Regions from separate parts of the Lysinibacillus sp. Ag94 genome, predicted to be linked through region 4. Evidence: riboswitches for the same ligand, from Rfam matches in the RefSeq annotation. Region 4 holds a riboswitch; each other region holds the start of a gene.

Region 1 (3,685 bases), 2.3 Mb from region 4:
CTTCCCGAAACATTTAATTGTTTGATAAGAGAAGGGGATAAATTACGTTGAGAAATGGTATTTAAAAATTTCCGTGTTGTTGGATGCTGGGGCTTCGAAAATAGTTCTATAGCAGAGCTATATTCCACAACCGCCCCTGATTCAAGAACAGAAACGGCATCGCAAATTTTTTGAATAACATTCATTTCATGTGTAATAAGTAAAATAGTGATACCTAGCTCACGATTAATTTTCAGGAGAAGCTCAAGAATGGCGTCTGTTGTTTCGGGGTCGAGTGCACTTGTCGCTTCATCACTAAGCAAAATCTCAGGCTCCTGGGCAAGGGCACGTGCAATAGCGACACGTTGCTTTTGACCACCTGAAAGCTGGCTAGGATAGCTATCTAATTTCTCCGTTAGACCAACAATTTCTGCATATTTTGCAACGCGTTTTTTTACTTCAGAGTCGTTATAGCCAAGAAGCTTTAATGGTATCGAGATATTGTTGTAAACAGTCGCTGTTTTTAAAAGGTTAAAATGCTGGAAGATCATCCCGATTTTTTGCCGAGTTTTGCGAAGGTCGTTTAGAGAAAGGGAAGTAATATCTACATGATCGATGAATACTTTTCCTGTTGTTGGACGTTCTAATAAATTCACACAGCGAATAAGGGTACTCTTTCCTGCACCACTGTAGCCAATAACCCCATGGATTTCACCTTTTTTAACATGCAGGTTAATACCATCTACTGCTTTGACGATACCATTTTTAGTTTTAAATTCTTTTGTTATATTTTCTAGTTGAATCATAAGGTGATATCTCCTTTCTAAGTCCTTCGATAAAGCAAGAATCTGCTAGCTTTCCTGTAGGAGTCTCGCAGATTCTTGAAATACTTAATCGTCACTTACCAGCTTGGAATTATGGAGCCTTGGAATTTTTCTTCAATAAATTTGCGTACCTCATCAGATTGATAAGCTTCAACAAATTTTTTGATCGTTGGGTCATCTTCGTTTTCAGCACGCACCACAATGTAGTTCACATATGGAGAGTCCGTAGATTCTAAAAGAATGGAGTCTTTTTTAGGATTAAGGCCAGCATCAAGAGCGAAGTTTGTATTAATGGCAGCTACATCTACTTCACTAAGCTGTTTAGGAATTTGTGCAGCCTCTAATTCAATGAATTTCAAATTCTTTTTGTTTTCTTCCACATCGCGAATAGATGCTGTTAAGTCTGCACCGTCTTTTAATTTAATGATGCCAGCCTCTTGAAGGACAAATAGAGCACGAGCCCCGTTCGTTGGATCATTCGGTAATCCGAATGTAGCACCATCTGGAACTTCATCCAATGATTTATATTTCTCGGAGTATATGCCCATAGGAGTTAAAATTGTTTTTCCTACTGGCACTAAATCTGTTTTGTGATCTTTGTTAAATGCATCGAGGAAAGGCTCGTGTTGATAGCTGTTTACATCAAGATCACCCTCGGCTAACGATGTATTTGGTAAAACATAATCAGAAAACGTTTTTAGTTCTACCTCTAAGCCATTTTCTTTGGCAACTTTTGCTGCAGCCTCTGCAATTTGTTCGTGTGGACCAGAAGTTACACCTACTACAATCTTATTTTCATTAATAGTCTTACTTTGACTATCCTTACTATTTTCTTTAGTACCACAGCCCACTAATGCTGCTACTAATGTAAGACTTGCTAAACCTAATAAAATCTTGTTTTTCTTTTTCATGAAACATACCTCCAAAGTTGTTTTATCGGTAATAAAAATAAAAAAACTCTCTTAAAAATTAAGAGAGGCTCATGAAAAATTGTCCTCTCTTATCTTTCAAACAATGATTGTTTGCTGGAATTAGCACCTTCCTTAAAAAAGGAGGTTGCCGAGCTTCATAGGGCCAGTCCCTCAGCTACTCTTGATAAGAGATTTATAATATTTTTTTGTAAATCCGATAGAACTAATATAAATTATAGGATATAGTAAGTCAATTGAATTTTTAAAATTTTTCATTTTATTTTAATGTTTAGTCGCGAAAGAAGAGAGAAAAAACTGTCCCTATAGCAAGTTTGAGCTAATGGAACAGTTTTTGATTGAAATGTTCACAGGTTAAATAAGTTTAATTTTTCAATTCTGCTGATCGCTTCACGTAAGCGGTCTTCGCTAACAAGTAAACCAACTCGTACAAAGCCTTCACCATATTGACCGAAGCCATTGCCTGCAGCTACTGCTATATCAGCTTTGTCGAGCAATATATCGGCAAATTGTTCACTCGTAAAACCTAGTGGAACAGGGAGCCATGCAAAAAAAGAGCCTCTTGGTGCTGTAACTTGCCAACCAATTCGCTGAGCTTCTTCAATCAGGACGTTTCGTCGACGCTCATAGGTCGCTCTTAGCTTATCCGCGCAACTTTGGGAAGCAGTAAGCGCAACTGCTGCGGCTTGTTGTACGGCAGGAAATTGACTACAAAATAGATGATCTTGCATAAGGTTAATAGCTGCGATAATGTCGGGGTTACCAACCGCGAAACCAATGCGCCAGCCTGCCATATTATACGTTTTGGATAATGTATACATTTCGATACCGACATCTTTAGCACCATCAGCTTGCAGGAAGCTGACAGGTTTATGGCCGTCAAATCCAATCGCTCCGTAGGCAAAATCATGTGCGACGATAATATTATGCTTTTTTGCAAAGCGTACTGTTTCCTCGAAAAATTCCAATGTTGCAGTACCGCCAGTTGGATTATTCGGGTAATTCAAGTACAGCAACTTCGCCTTTTCCTTTACTTCATCGGCTAAAGCAGTATAATCTGGCAGGAAATCATTTTCTGCGAAAAGAGGCATAACTTCAAAATTAACATCACCTAATACGACACCAGATAAGTAATCTGGATATCCAGGGTCAGGTAATAGCATAGTGTCACCGGGGTTTAAAACAGCTAACGGTAGCTCAACAAGACCAATTTTCGTACCTCCGAGAATAGCAACCTCTGTATCAGGGTCAATGTCCACATTGTATTCACGTTTGTAGAAGCTTGCTGCTGCTTGGCGTAATTCTGCTATGCCACGAAATGGAGAGTATTGATGATTTTGAGGATTTTCTGCCGCCTCCTGTAATGCTTTAATAATGTGTAAAGGGGTGGGTTGATCTGGATTACCTTGACCAAGATTGATAACATCACGTCCTTCAGCAAGAGCAGCGTTTACTTTTTGTACAAGTGCTGCAAAAAATTGAGTTGGGAGTTGCTGTAGTTTTTTTGAGAATTCCATGCACGTCCACCTTTTTCAGAATATAATAATTATTGAAGATATGATGCACATAATATTACTTTTTTTAGTAATTGTCTAGAGTATTTTCAGTTAACGAAAAATCAAAAGTGACGCAAATGAGGTGGGAAAATTGCACAAAGTCTCGTATTTTATCGTCAATGCTTTTACTACAGAGCTTTACAAGGGAAATCCCGCAGCAGTATGTTTACTTGATTCAACGATACCTGAGTCGACCATGCAGAAAATTGCTCAAGAGATCCCGGTACCAACAACAGCTTTTGTTCAAAGGAAGGATAATCATTTTTTTCTTAGATGGTTTACGCCAGCAAAGGAAATACCGATTTGTGGACACGGAACAATCGCTAGCGCGTTTTTACTTTGGAAACAAGGGATTGTACCTATCAATTCTTCGATTATATTCCAGACTGTAAGTGGC
Region 2 (3,685 bases), 1.1 Mb from region 4:
CTTTCCAAATAATCGTTGACGTTTTGGCACCCATTGAACGAGCCGCTTCAATAACACCTTTATCAATTTCGCGTAAAGCAATTAATACCATACGAGCATAAAATGGTGCAGCCCCAATAATTAATGCTGGTAAAGCCGCATCTGCGCCACGAATTGTGCCGAGTAAAAATTTCGTAAATGGAATTAATAAAATAATCAAGACGATAAATGGGATCGAACGGAAAATATTAACGATTGATCCTGTTAAAAAATTCACAATTTTATTGGCCCATAGTTGGTTGGGACTTGATAAAAATAATAAGATTCCAATTACTAATCCAAGTATAAATGTGATAACCGTAGAAATTGTTGTCATGTACAATGTTTCATACGTAGCGTCCCACATTTTTTCCCAGTCGACATTCGGAAAAAGACTAGTTAGCATTTGCAATCACCTCCGTTTGTACTTCGACTGTATTTAAGTAGCTAAGTGCAGCAGCAACATTGGCACCTAAGCCATCAATTTGCACAATAAGTGTACCGTACGCTCCATTTTTCGTTTGCGAAATATTACCATGTACAATACTTACTTCTACATCAAACTGTTTCACAAGATGTGAAATGACAGGCTGCTCTGTTTTTTCTCCTACAAAGATTAGCTTAACAAGTTGTCCATTAGGATAATTTGCTTTAATTTGTGCCACAGTTTCCTGTGTTTCCTTCGTATCTGTAATTTGAGAAACGAATTTTTTCGTAATGGCAGCTTGTGGAGCTTGGAATACTTGTAATACTTCGCCACGTTCTACAATTTCTCCAGCTTCCATAACCGCTACACGATGACAAATCTTACGAATAACGTGCATCTCATGTGTGATTAAGACAATCGTTAAACCTAATCGTTCGTTAATATCGACAAGTAGATCAAGAATAGCATCTGTCGTCTCTGGATCGAGTGCGGATGTTGCCTCATCACATAACAATACCTCTGGATTATTAGCAAGTGCACGAGCGATACCTACCCGTTGTTTTTGTCCCCCCGATAGTTGTGATGGATATGCTTTTTCGCGCCCATCCAAGCCAACTAGTGTAATCAATTCTTTCACACGTGCTTCACGTTTTGCCTTTGGCACACCTGCGATTTCGAGTGGGAAAGCGATGTTTTCTGCAACAGTTCTAGACCAAAGTAAATTGAAATGCTGGAAAATCATACTTACCTTTTGTCTAGCATCCCTAAGCTTTTGCCCCTTTATGGATGAAAACTCTTGATTGTTAACCGTCACCGTACCAGATGTAGGCTTTTCTAACCCATTTAACAAGCGAATCATTGTACTTTTACCAGCGCCACTATAGCCGATAATGCCGAAAATTTCACCTTTTTTAATAGAAAGGTTGACGTCTTTAACTGCTGTTAATTCGCCATTCGTAGTTTTGTATTTCTTCGTAATATTTTGAAGATTAATCATAGCGAATTCTCCTTTTCTCATATCAATTATGCCTCGTTAAGGTCACTCAGTCGTTTTTTTGTTGTTGCTGTCGCTTCGCTTTCGCACAGATAAAAACCGTGTTGCTGTCGCTTCGCTTTCGCACAGATAAAAACCGTGTTGCTGTCGCTTCGCTTGATCGCCACAGGACATGACATTCTTAGAACTGAGTTCCTCTATTAAAAAAACCCCTTCACTTATAGACAAGTAGAAGGGGTCACGTAACTTATACGCTAAACCGTTCTCTCATCTTTCAAAGATAAATCTTTGGGTGATTTGGCACCTTTTCACGTTTGTGATGGTTGCCGGGCTTCATAGGGCACTTCCCTCCGCCGCTCTTTATAAGAGTTCGATATATTTATTGTTTTTTTAATATATTTGTTACTTTACCACGCGATTAATATTCCGTCAATTAATTTTTTAACAATTCGTATAAATACGGTACAGATTGAAAGGCATAAACCTTTGCTGTCATTTCTCCGCCTTCATATACGAGTAAACATGGTACACTTTCGATTTTATTATCATAAGCTATTTGCTCTATAAAATTTATATTCGCTTTACCAATCTGTAGTTGTGGCAACAATTGTTCAACTACCATCATCATTTTCGATGCAACTGCGCACGTTCCACACATTGGCGTATATAAATAAAAGGCAGCTTTTTCACCGGACTGGATAGCCGCGTTCCACTGCTCTGTTGACCATTCTTCCATCTTTTTCACGCAACCTTACAAAATATACTCATTATGGATTGAGAAATGTGCACGAAGCAATATAGCCGCTAACACTTTCCTCGGAGTTGTCTCAACTTCCTTATATGTTGGCATCGTTCGTAAATGCTCAGCCTCTGGATAATGTCTGTCCATTAATGCCCGTAGCTTATTACCTGATGTATCTGCATCAAAAAATGTATAAAGCTCACAACCCTCATATGGATCGAGTAGCTCTTCTAATTGATGCACACCAATTGTACCATTTGTACAAAGTATTTTTACGTCTTCATTTAAAATAGGTTCGATTTGAAGTTTATCCGATCGGCCTTCTACAATTAAGCATTTTCCCTCGAACATCACGCCACCCCCATTTAGACATAGCCCTTATAATTCATTATATCAATAAACCTTATCGTTGATACAGTTAGATACCTATTAATAAAGAAATATACTTGCATTTACTTCACCAACAATAGTGGGAGAATGCATGAGGATAATAAAAAAACGTCGGTAGTTTCCGACGTTTTTCTAATTAATTATGCCTCGGCATAATTGCGTCCGAAATCGACTTTGCGCTTAGGCCTACACGATGGCCGACGCGATGTCGTTCATTTCGGTAAAACCACAAGGACGTGGTATTTTTACCGATGCAGGTCAGTTAACCATAATCGCATGCATGCGATGATCTTAGGCTAACATCCTTTAAGCACACCTTTCCGATTCCGTGACATCCGCCGGAGGCTGTAACTTCTTGTTGCTAATGTTTAGGCACCTGCTATAAGAAGCTAAAGGCTTGTCTTATTCTGCAATCATTTCTTCGTATTGCTCAGCTGTCATAAGCTTGTCAATTTCTGAAGCATCAGCAGGCTCTACAACGATCATCCATGCTTTTTCATATGGTGATTCATTAACGAATTCTGGGCTATCTTCTAAATCTGCATTTACTTCAACTACTGTACCTGAGATTGGTGCGTATAATTCAGAAACTGTTTTAACAGATTCTACGCTACCGAATGGATCATCAGTTTTGATTTCGTCGCCAACTTGTGGAAGTTCAACGAAAACGATATCTCCAAGTTCAGCTTGTGCGAAATGAGAAATACCGATACGTACTTTACCATCTTCTACTTTTACCCATTCGTGCTCTTCAGAGTAACGTAAGTCTTTAGGTGTGCTCATGCAAAAACCCCTCCATAAATATGTAATATATTCATTTTCAGTGTGCCATACTTCTACCATAAAAACAAGAATCAATTATGCTCATTCATCTCAAACCTAAAGAGGTGAAGACTTCTAACCTGACGCTTCGCTTTCACTACATACAACCTTTACTGAAACAAGTTAAAAGCGTCATTTCCAAGCTTGCTCAAAATCTGATTCTTTAAACCCTAAAGTAACTTTTTTTCCATTAGTTACTATCGGACGTTTAATCAACATACCATCTGATGCCAGCAGTTCAAGCTGCTCCTCTTCAGTCATTGTAGCGAGTTTATCTTTCAAGCCAAGCTCT
Region 3 (3,685 bases), 230 kb from region 4:
AAAGTAATAGTAATAACGATAATTCTACTCAGAGTGATAGTAGCAATAATAGCGGTAATGCTTCTCAAAATGAAAGTAATAGTAATAACAATAATTCTACTCAAAGTGGTAGTAGCAACAATGGAGGAAATACTTCACACGATGAAAGTAGTAGTAATAACTCTACTCAAAGTGATAGTAGTAGATATAGTGAAAATCCTTCACCGAGCAAAAGTGAGAACGCTTCAAGCAATACTACACAGAATGATAGCGATACTGGCAATACCCCAAACAGTGATAAAAATTAAATTTACAGTATAAAGGCATAAAAAATGATGACCCTCTCCAATCAAGGTCATCATTTTTAATTGCTATTAAATGGCATTAAATATGATATTCAATTTGATCGACGAAATCCCATTCGTATGGTGTTTCTTGGTAAACATAGTAGTTCAACCAATTGGAGAATAATAAATGTGTATGGGCACGCCACGTATTAATCGGTTCATTTGCGGGATTATCATGTGGGAAGTAATTCACTGGTACCTCAATATCTAATCCTTTCGCAACATCTCGACTATACTCATCAGCTAAAGTCGTTGCATCATATTCAAGATGGCCCGTAATCATAATGTTTTTATTATCTTTAGATTGCACAATAAAAACACCAGCATCTTCAGAATAAGAGAGTAAGCGTAAATCAGGATGGCTAAGTACTTCTTCAATTGATACAGATGTATATCGTGAATGTGGTGCCGTAAATGAATCACTAAAGCCTCGTACTAAATCCACTGTTAAATCCGTAATGACATGAGAATATACACCTGAGCATTTAGCAGGAAGTCCTATTTTACCGATACCGTAATGATGGTATAACGCCGCCTGTGCACCCCAACATATATGTAAAATCGATGTTACGTTTGTCTTAGACCAATCCATAATTTCTGAAATTTCCTGCCAGTAGTTCACTTCTTCAAATTCCATTTTTTCTACTGGTGCACCTGTAATAATCATACCATCATAACGGCGATGACGGATTTGATTGAAGGTCGTGTAAAATAACTGTAAATGTGATTTACTGACATTTTTCGATTCATGCGTAGCTGTATTTAAAAATGTAATATTTACTTGTAACGGTGTATTCCCCAATAATCGAAGTAATTGAAGCTCTGTTTTTTCCTTTTCTGGCATTAAGTTCAAAATTAATATATTTAACGGACGGATTTGTTGCGTCTTCGCTCTGTCCTCTTCCATTACGAAGATTTTTTCCTCACGTAAATGTTCTCCAGCTGGTAAGTTTTTCGGAATATTAATTGGCATCTTGCATTCCCCTCTCTTTTATTTCTTTTGTTACATTCAATGCACGGGCCCTGCGCAAAGTCAAATATCAAACGATGAAATTAAAAAATCCCCCTCATTCCATATGAGATAGAATGAGAAGGATTTTTCCACGTTCACTCTTATCTCTCAAAGGACAAATCCTTTGCTGGAATTAGCACCTTTCTAACTTTCGTTAGAGGTTGCTGAAGCGTCATCGGGCCAAATCCCTCAACTTCTCTTGATAAGATTATTTAATTAAAAAGAATTGTAACATGAACAATTAAGAATATCAATAATACATAGAATATTTTGTTATTAATCATGCATGTCATGATGTCATTTGTTTAACACTAAACTTGAATGTTTACATTCATTATTTGATGGTAAACATGTTGTACTTATGTTAACATATACCTTTAGTAACAGAGAGGAACGTGAATAGTTTGATTAAAATTGATTTTCCAAAACCAGATGTAGTAATTCGCCAACGCGAACAAGATTTAAAGCCAGGAGATGTACCAATCACACCATACCATGGTTTTATCGACTTCCATAAAATCACTCGTGAAAAGGGTGGTATTTTCTTATTCTACAATGAAGAGAACGAACTTTTATTTGTAGGTAAAGCACGTAAAATTCGTCAACGTATTAAAAAGCATTTTGAGGACAATGTGTCACCGATGAAAAATCATCGTGATGAAGTTTTCAAAATTGAAGTGTATGAAGTGGAAGATCCAATGGAACGTGAAATTTATGAAACGTACGCGATCAATTCATTCCGCGCTAAATACAATGTCGATAAAGTATTTTATTAATAATTAACGAAAAAAAGAATCTGCTCGCCTTATGAAATGTACATGGAGGCTTGCAGATTCTTTTTCAATATTTTCATTCTAAAAAAAATGCTTTACGTTCTTTCGTAATCCATTCCTCAAGCTCCGTATCATCGCGCTTTAAAAGGCGATTAATAAGCACGTCATGCCAGATATAATCCTCTAATAAATAAATATGAACAGGATCATTGGTAATAAAAGCGGTTTCATGATGTGCTGGAGAGTGACCATAAATCATATCTTGACCATCTACAGACAAAATAAACCAATGTGGCGTAGAAGTTTTTCTCGTATATTGTGTAGTTCGATGCTGGTCTAAGGGTGAAACATTTTCATCCACATTCAATGTAATACCATGAATCGGAATATGCTGTGCGACCTCTTGTATAGCTTCTCGTAATTCCCCATACATATCTTCCCACATCGATAATATAACTTTTTTCTCCGCTTTTTTTAATAATGACTGACAATAATTAACGATTGCCTCTTTTCCTTTTATCGTGACAACTTTATGCTCCGCTTCCTGCTCTTTTACTTCTAATTTTTCTAATTGATCACTAATCGATGTGAAATTCGATTGCCAACGTTGCTGAATTTGCTGTAAAAACACAGCGACAGGAATGGAAGAGTATATCGTTTGATCTGCCGTTTCTTCTTTTAGTACTAACCCTTTTTCAACAAGTACATCAAGTATGTCGTATATTCTTGCACGAGGGATACCGGAGTTTTTACTTACTTGATAGGCACTAACATGACTATTTTGTACGAGTGCAATATAGGCCTTCGCTTCATATTCTGTGAATCCTAGTTCTTTTAATTGCGCGATTAATTCAACCATTCGATCCCTCCATTTCCTTTATTATAAGTTAAGGCTATAAAGATAAGCCAATAAAAAATAATTCTTTACAGCAAAGTGAAATTTAGTTACTATTTCGGTAGTAACTATCGAAAGAGGTGTAAACATGCTATTTGAAGTAGATGTAAATGTAGTCATATTATTAATATCTTTTGGATTTTTAGCCGCCTTTGTGGATGCAGTCGTTGGGGGTGGAGGCTTAATTGCGTTACCTGCCCTTATGTTTGCTGGTTTAAATCCAGCAGCTGCAGTAGCCACTAATAAACTTGCCGGCACCATGGGTTCTTTAACATCAACCATCTCTTTTTATCGATCTGGTCAGCTAGAAATTCGTTCAGTTATTAAATACTTTCCCCTCGCCTTTGTGGGATCACTTTTTGGTGCATGGACCGTTCATTTAATTAATCCTGAATTACTAAAACCACTTATGCTCATAATGCTTGCAGCTGTTGCCGTCTATACAATCTTTAAAAAAGATTGGGGTTCAGTAGCTGCAGTCAAAAATTTAAAGTTTACGCACTTAGTCCTATTCATGCTGTTGTTATTTACAATTGGGTTTTATGATGGGTTTCTTGGTCCAGGAACTGGCTCATTTTTAATCTTCAGCTTTTTATTAATCGGCTTCGATTTCTTAAAAGCAGCAGGAAACGCGAAATTTTTAAACTTAGCCAGTAATTTTGCCGGCCTTTTAATGTTC
Region 4 (3,685 bases):
TTGCAAAACAATTGGAGTAATTTAGTGGTAAATCAATGTTTTTTAAGTATGGAGCTCAGGCTTTCTTTCCTTTCGGGTATCCGATGAGGATAGCGATGGTTCCGCAAATTCCTATAAGGACTGGATAGAATGAGTATTGCAACATGCTCACTGGTGAAATTCCGGCTACACTTGCGGCTGCCAGGAATTGGGCTCCGTATGGTAGAAGTCCTTGAATCGTACAGGAGAAAATATCTAATATACTTGCGGACTTTCTTGGCTCAATTTCATACTGTTCAGCAATATTTTTTGCAAGCGGACCAGCAATTAAAATAGCAATCGTATTATTGGCCGTCGATAAATTAGTTAGGCCTACTAGACCTGCAATACCAAATTCAGCACCTTTTTTCGATTTAATCCTTTTTGTTGCAAGGTGAAGTAGAAAGTCAATCCCTCCGTTATACTTTATAACTTCCACCATTCCAGCTATTAATATCGCAAGGAATGCCATTTCATACATGCCTGCCATTCCTTCACCGATCTTTTGAAAAAGGCTCATTAAATGATAGCTGCCATCCGCTAAGCCAACAGCCCCGGCGAGAACAATTCCAGATGCTAGAACAAGGAAAACATTCATTCCAGCTAACGCTAAAATAATGACCAAAATATAGGGAACAATTTTTACCCAATTATAGCTTAAATGCTCCACTTGCGCAGTTTCACCCATTGTAATGAACCCTAAAATAAGACTCGTTACAATAGCTGCCGGCAAGACAATCCAAAAATTCACCTTAAATTTATCCCTCATTTGTGCACCTTGTGAACGAACGGCAGTAATGGTTGTATCTGAAATAAAAGATAAATTATCGCCAAACATCGAACCGCCAACAATTGCTGCCATTACTAAAGCCATAGAAAGTTCGATATGCTCGCTTATGCCAACTCCAATGGGCGCTAGCGCAACGATCGTTCCCACTGATGTCCCCATTGATAGGGAGATAAAGCAGGCAATGATGAATAAGCCTACGACAAGTAGATTTGGCGGAACGACCGATAAAGCAAAGTTTACAGTGGAATCCACTGCCCCCATGCCTTTTGCTACCGCTGAAAAGGCCCCAGCCAAAAGAAAAATAACAACCATTAGCATGACATTTAAATTTCCTGCGCCTTTGCAAAAAATATCAACCTTTTGCGCAAACGATTCTTTTCGATTCATCGCTAAAGCGACAGCGCCTGAAATGGAAATGGCTACAATGACAGGAAAGGCGTAAAAATCACCTGTAATAACCCCTGAGCCAATAAATAAAATCAAAAACACAACAAATGGGATTAGCGCCCATGGATTCTCTTTCTTCATGTCTACCTCCAAAAATAAAATTGGACACGTCTTTTGTCCATTCTTTTTACGAAAAAAGGCCTCTTCTTGTCCAACAAGAAGAGGCCTTATATCTATAAAACACTCCTCTTATCTATCAAGCCTTTGCCTGCTGGATTTGGCACAGTAACTTAAAATCATAAGTTCCGCTGCCGAGATTTCATCGGGCCAGTCCCTCCATCTCTCTTGATAAGAAGCAAAATATTATTTTTTTCACAATAATAAATATTAAAATAAAAATTCAATATTTGCAACATATTTTTATTTAATTTTTATTTCAAAGCTATATTCTGAAAAGTTTTTGAGGTAAATTTCCATAATGTGCGTAGAGTACCTCAATTTAACAGTTGTAGGGAATAAAAGAAGTGTTGCAGCAATTGCAACTTTAAAAGGAGGCGCCCCTTGGACAGCAAAGGGCGTCTAAAACATTTGTGGTAAAAATTCCGTCATAAAGCGTTGATTTTTACGTAGCCATATTTTTAAAATCATACGATGTGTTAGAAGTCGTTGTCTTTTTTGTGGTCTAGCCTTGGCCTCTATTAAACTTTGTAGTAGAGTACATGTTTCTGTTGCAAATGCTTGAGGATCAACGAGGACGTCAAGCTTATAATCAATTAATTGTACCGCCTGTACCTTTGCAAGTAATTGTGCAAAGCGTGTATTCATTTCTAGAGAGTTTTCTTCTAGTTCTAGATCGATTAAACTATATAGTGTTTGTTCAATGTCAGCTTCAAGCGCTTGTAATTGTTCAATGGATGGCTGTGTCAAAAAATCACCTCTAGTTTTTTAAAATGCGGCTATACAAGGTAAAAGCCAAGTGCAGCGAAAAATAAGCCGAATATAACTGTAGTGCTTATATAAACAATCGCTTGTCTCCATTTTTGCTGCTCCAAGAGCGTCAAACATTCAAAACCGAATGTCGAAAAAGTCGTATAGGCTCCTAAAAAACCAATCCCTATAAAATGCCAAATCCAATCACTTAAATGTAGCGCAAATAAAAAGCCAAGCGCAAAAGACCCTGTTATATTAATAAAAAATGTTGCCCATGGGTATGTATGGACAATCAATTTTCCTAGATAAAATCGTGTTAGTGCACCTAAAAATCCACCGATACCAATAATTATCATACGATGCGCCCCTTTGCTAGTTTAAATCCTAGCCATGCACAAGCTAAACCGCCAAAAACACTTACTAACATATAAAGAACGGCTTGTAGCCATTTACTATCCTGCAAAAGGAATAGTGTTTCTAAAGAAAATGTCGAAAAGGTTGTAAAGGCACCAAAAAAGCCAGTACCAATTCCTATAATAACAGGCGTTCGCTTTGTAAACATAGTAAATAGCCACGCTAAACAAAAGCAGCCAATTAAGTTCATACAAAGTGTCGCAAATGGAAAACCACCGTTATTTGAAAGTGCTTGGCCAAGGCTATATCGACAGATGGCACCTAAAAATCCGCCAATTCCAACAGCTAAAAATGATTTCACAGTAAAGACTCCTTACTAAAATATCTATATTGAAAAGTGTATCATGTGCACACCATTTTAGATATATTTCTACCAGTTATATTGAATCAAAAAAATCACCGTTTTACGTTCCAAAATACTTCGTAGGTAAAGTCCCTATATCATAGCAAAATTATAGTTTCAAATACGATTACATCGTTCAATTGAAATCTCCGTCGATGGAAAACACAATAATACAAAAATAATTATTACAATAGAGCTGGTGCCTTCAAAAGCACACTGTAAAGTTCAAAACAATAATTGATGTTTAAGTTTGACGCTCGTGTCTCTTATATTCAACTTGCACCGATGGATGTTGGCATGAGCGAAGAGGAATGGCATTTTTTACACCCTTAATGGAAAGCAGGGGACAGTCTCCGTGTTTACTATTCTTTAATTTTTTGGGGGAGGATGGGCGATAAATTAAAGTTAGGTGATAAATTAAAAAGTTAGGCGGAAATCTAACGATCAATTGCTGGAAGCCCCTCTCGAACTAGATTTGTTCGTTTAGGGTCTTCCAGAATTGAAAATTTTGTAATCGTATTTTGTGAAAAATTAAGGATACTACTTACCGTTTTTTTGAACTTGATTCTTTTTAATACTCTGCCAGCTACTTAACATAAGTAGTGTAACAGGTAACGTGTTTTTGCTGTTGCAAACATGTCATAATTTTTTATTACTATAATTGTCCTTTAACATTGTCAATGACAGTATCAAAGTCTTTATTGGAATCGACAATTTCCGTTATTGTAAAAACATATCCATCTGGATCTTCTAAAGTTAATTCTTTTGCATTCCATGGTTGAACTGTCGGTTTTTGAATGATA

Evidence for each region. A riboswitch is a leader RNA that binds a small molecule or an ion and turns the genes downstream of it on or off. The one in region 4 is predicted to bind S-adenosylmethionine.
Region 1: it holds a riboswitch for S-adenosylmethionine, as region 4 does, so the genes downstream of both, MY533_RS01510 (MetQ/NlpA family ABC transporter substrate-binding protein) here and MY533_RS12470 (Na+/H+ antiporter NhaC family protein) in region 4, are expected to answer to the same signal.
Region 2: it holds a riboswitch for S-adenosylmethionine, as region 4 does, so the genes downstream of both, MY533_RS18040 (methionine ABC transporter ATP-binding protein) here and MY533_RS12470 (Na+/H+ antiporter NhaC family protein) in region 4, are expected to answer to the same signal.
Region 3: it holds a riboswitch for S-adenosylmethionine, as region 4 does, so the genes downstream of both, metA (homoserine O-acetyltransferase MetA) here and MY533_RS12470 (Na+/H+ antiporter NhaC family protein) in region 4, are expected to answer to the same signal.

What each region holds. Positions count from the first base shown of each region.
Region 1 covers NZ_CP096780.1:332,373-336,057, forward strand. The annotation lists gene MY533_RS01505 (methionine ABC transporter ATP-binding protein) at 1-785, opposite strand, end outside; gene MY533_RS01510 (MetQ/NlpA family ABC transporter substrate-binding protein) at 881-1,714, opposite strand; SAM riboswitch class I at 1,801-1,905, opposite strand; gene MY533_RS01515 (pyridoxal phosphate-dependent aminotransferase) at 2,080-3,249, opposite strand; gene MY533_RS01520 (PhzF family phenazine biosynthesis protein) at 3,380-3,685, shown strand, end outside.
Region 2 covers NZ_CP096780.1:3,847,976-3,851,660, forward strand. The annotation lists gene MY533_RS18035 (methionine ABC transporter permease) at 1-424, opposite strand, end outside; gene MY533_RS18040 (methionine ABC transporter ATP-binding protein) at 414-1,442, opposite strand; SAM riboswitch class I at 1,704-1,808, opposite strand; gene MY533_RS18045 (thioredoxin family protein) at 1,873-2,175, opposite strand; gene MY533_RS18050 (toprim domain-containing protein) at 2,191-2,532, opposite strand; gene gcvH (glycine cleavage system protein GcvH) at 2,974-3,354, opposite strand; gene MY533_RS18060 (arsenate reductase family protein) at 3,526-3,685, opposite strand, start outside.
Region 3 covers NZ_CP096780.1:2,467,979-2,471,663, forward strand. The annotation lists gene MY533_RS11370 (GerAB/ArcD/ProY family transporter) at 1-287, shown strand, start outside; gene metA (homoserine O-acetyltransferase MetA) at 364-1,299, opposite strand; SAM riboswitch class I at 1,437-1,547, opposite strand; gene MY533_RS11380 (nucleotide excision repair endonuclease) at 1,743-2,114, shown strand; gene MY533_RS11385 (TrmB family transcriptional regulator) at 2,188-2,970, opposite strand; gene MY533_RS11390 (TSUP family transporter) at 3,095-3,685, shown strand, end outside.
Region 4 covers NZ_CP096780.1:2,700,604-2,704,288, reverse strand. The annotation lists gene MY533_RS12470 (Na+/H+ antiporter NhaC family protein) at 56-1,336, opposite strand; SAM riboswitch class I at 1,442-1,550, opposite strand; gene MY533_RS12465 (hypothetical protein) at 1,775-2,122, opposite strand; gene crcB (fluoride efflux transporter CrcB) at 2,152-2,481, opposite strand; gene crcB (fluoride efflux transporter CrcB) at 2,478-2,840, opposite strand; gene MY533_RS12450 (VOC family protein) at 3,538-3,685, opposite strand, start outside.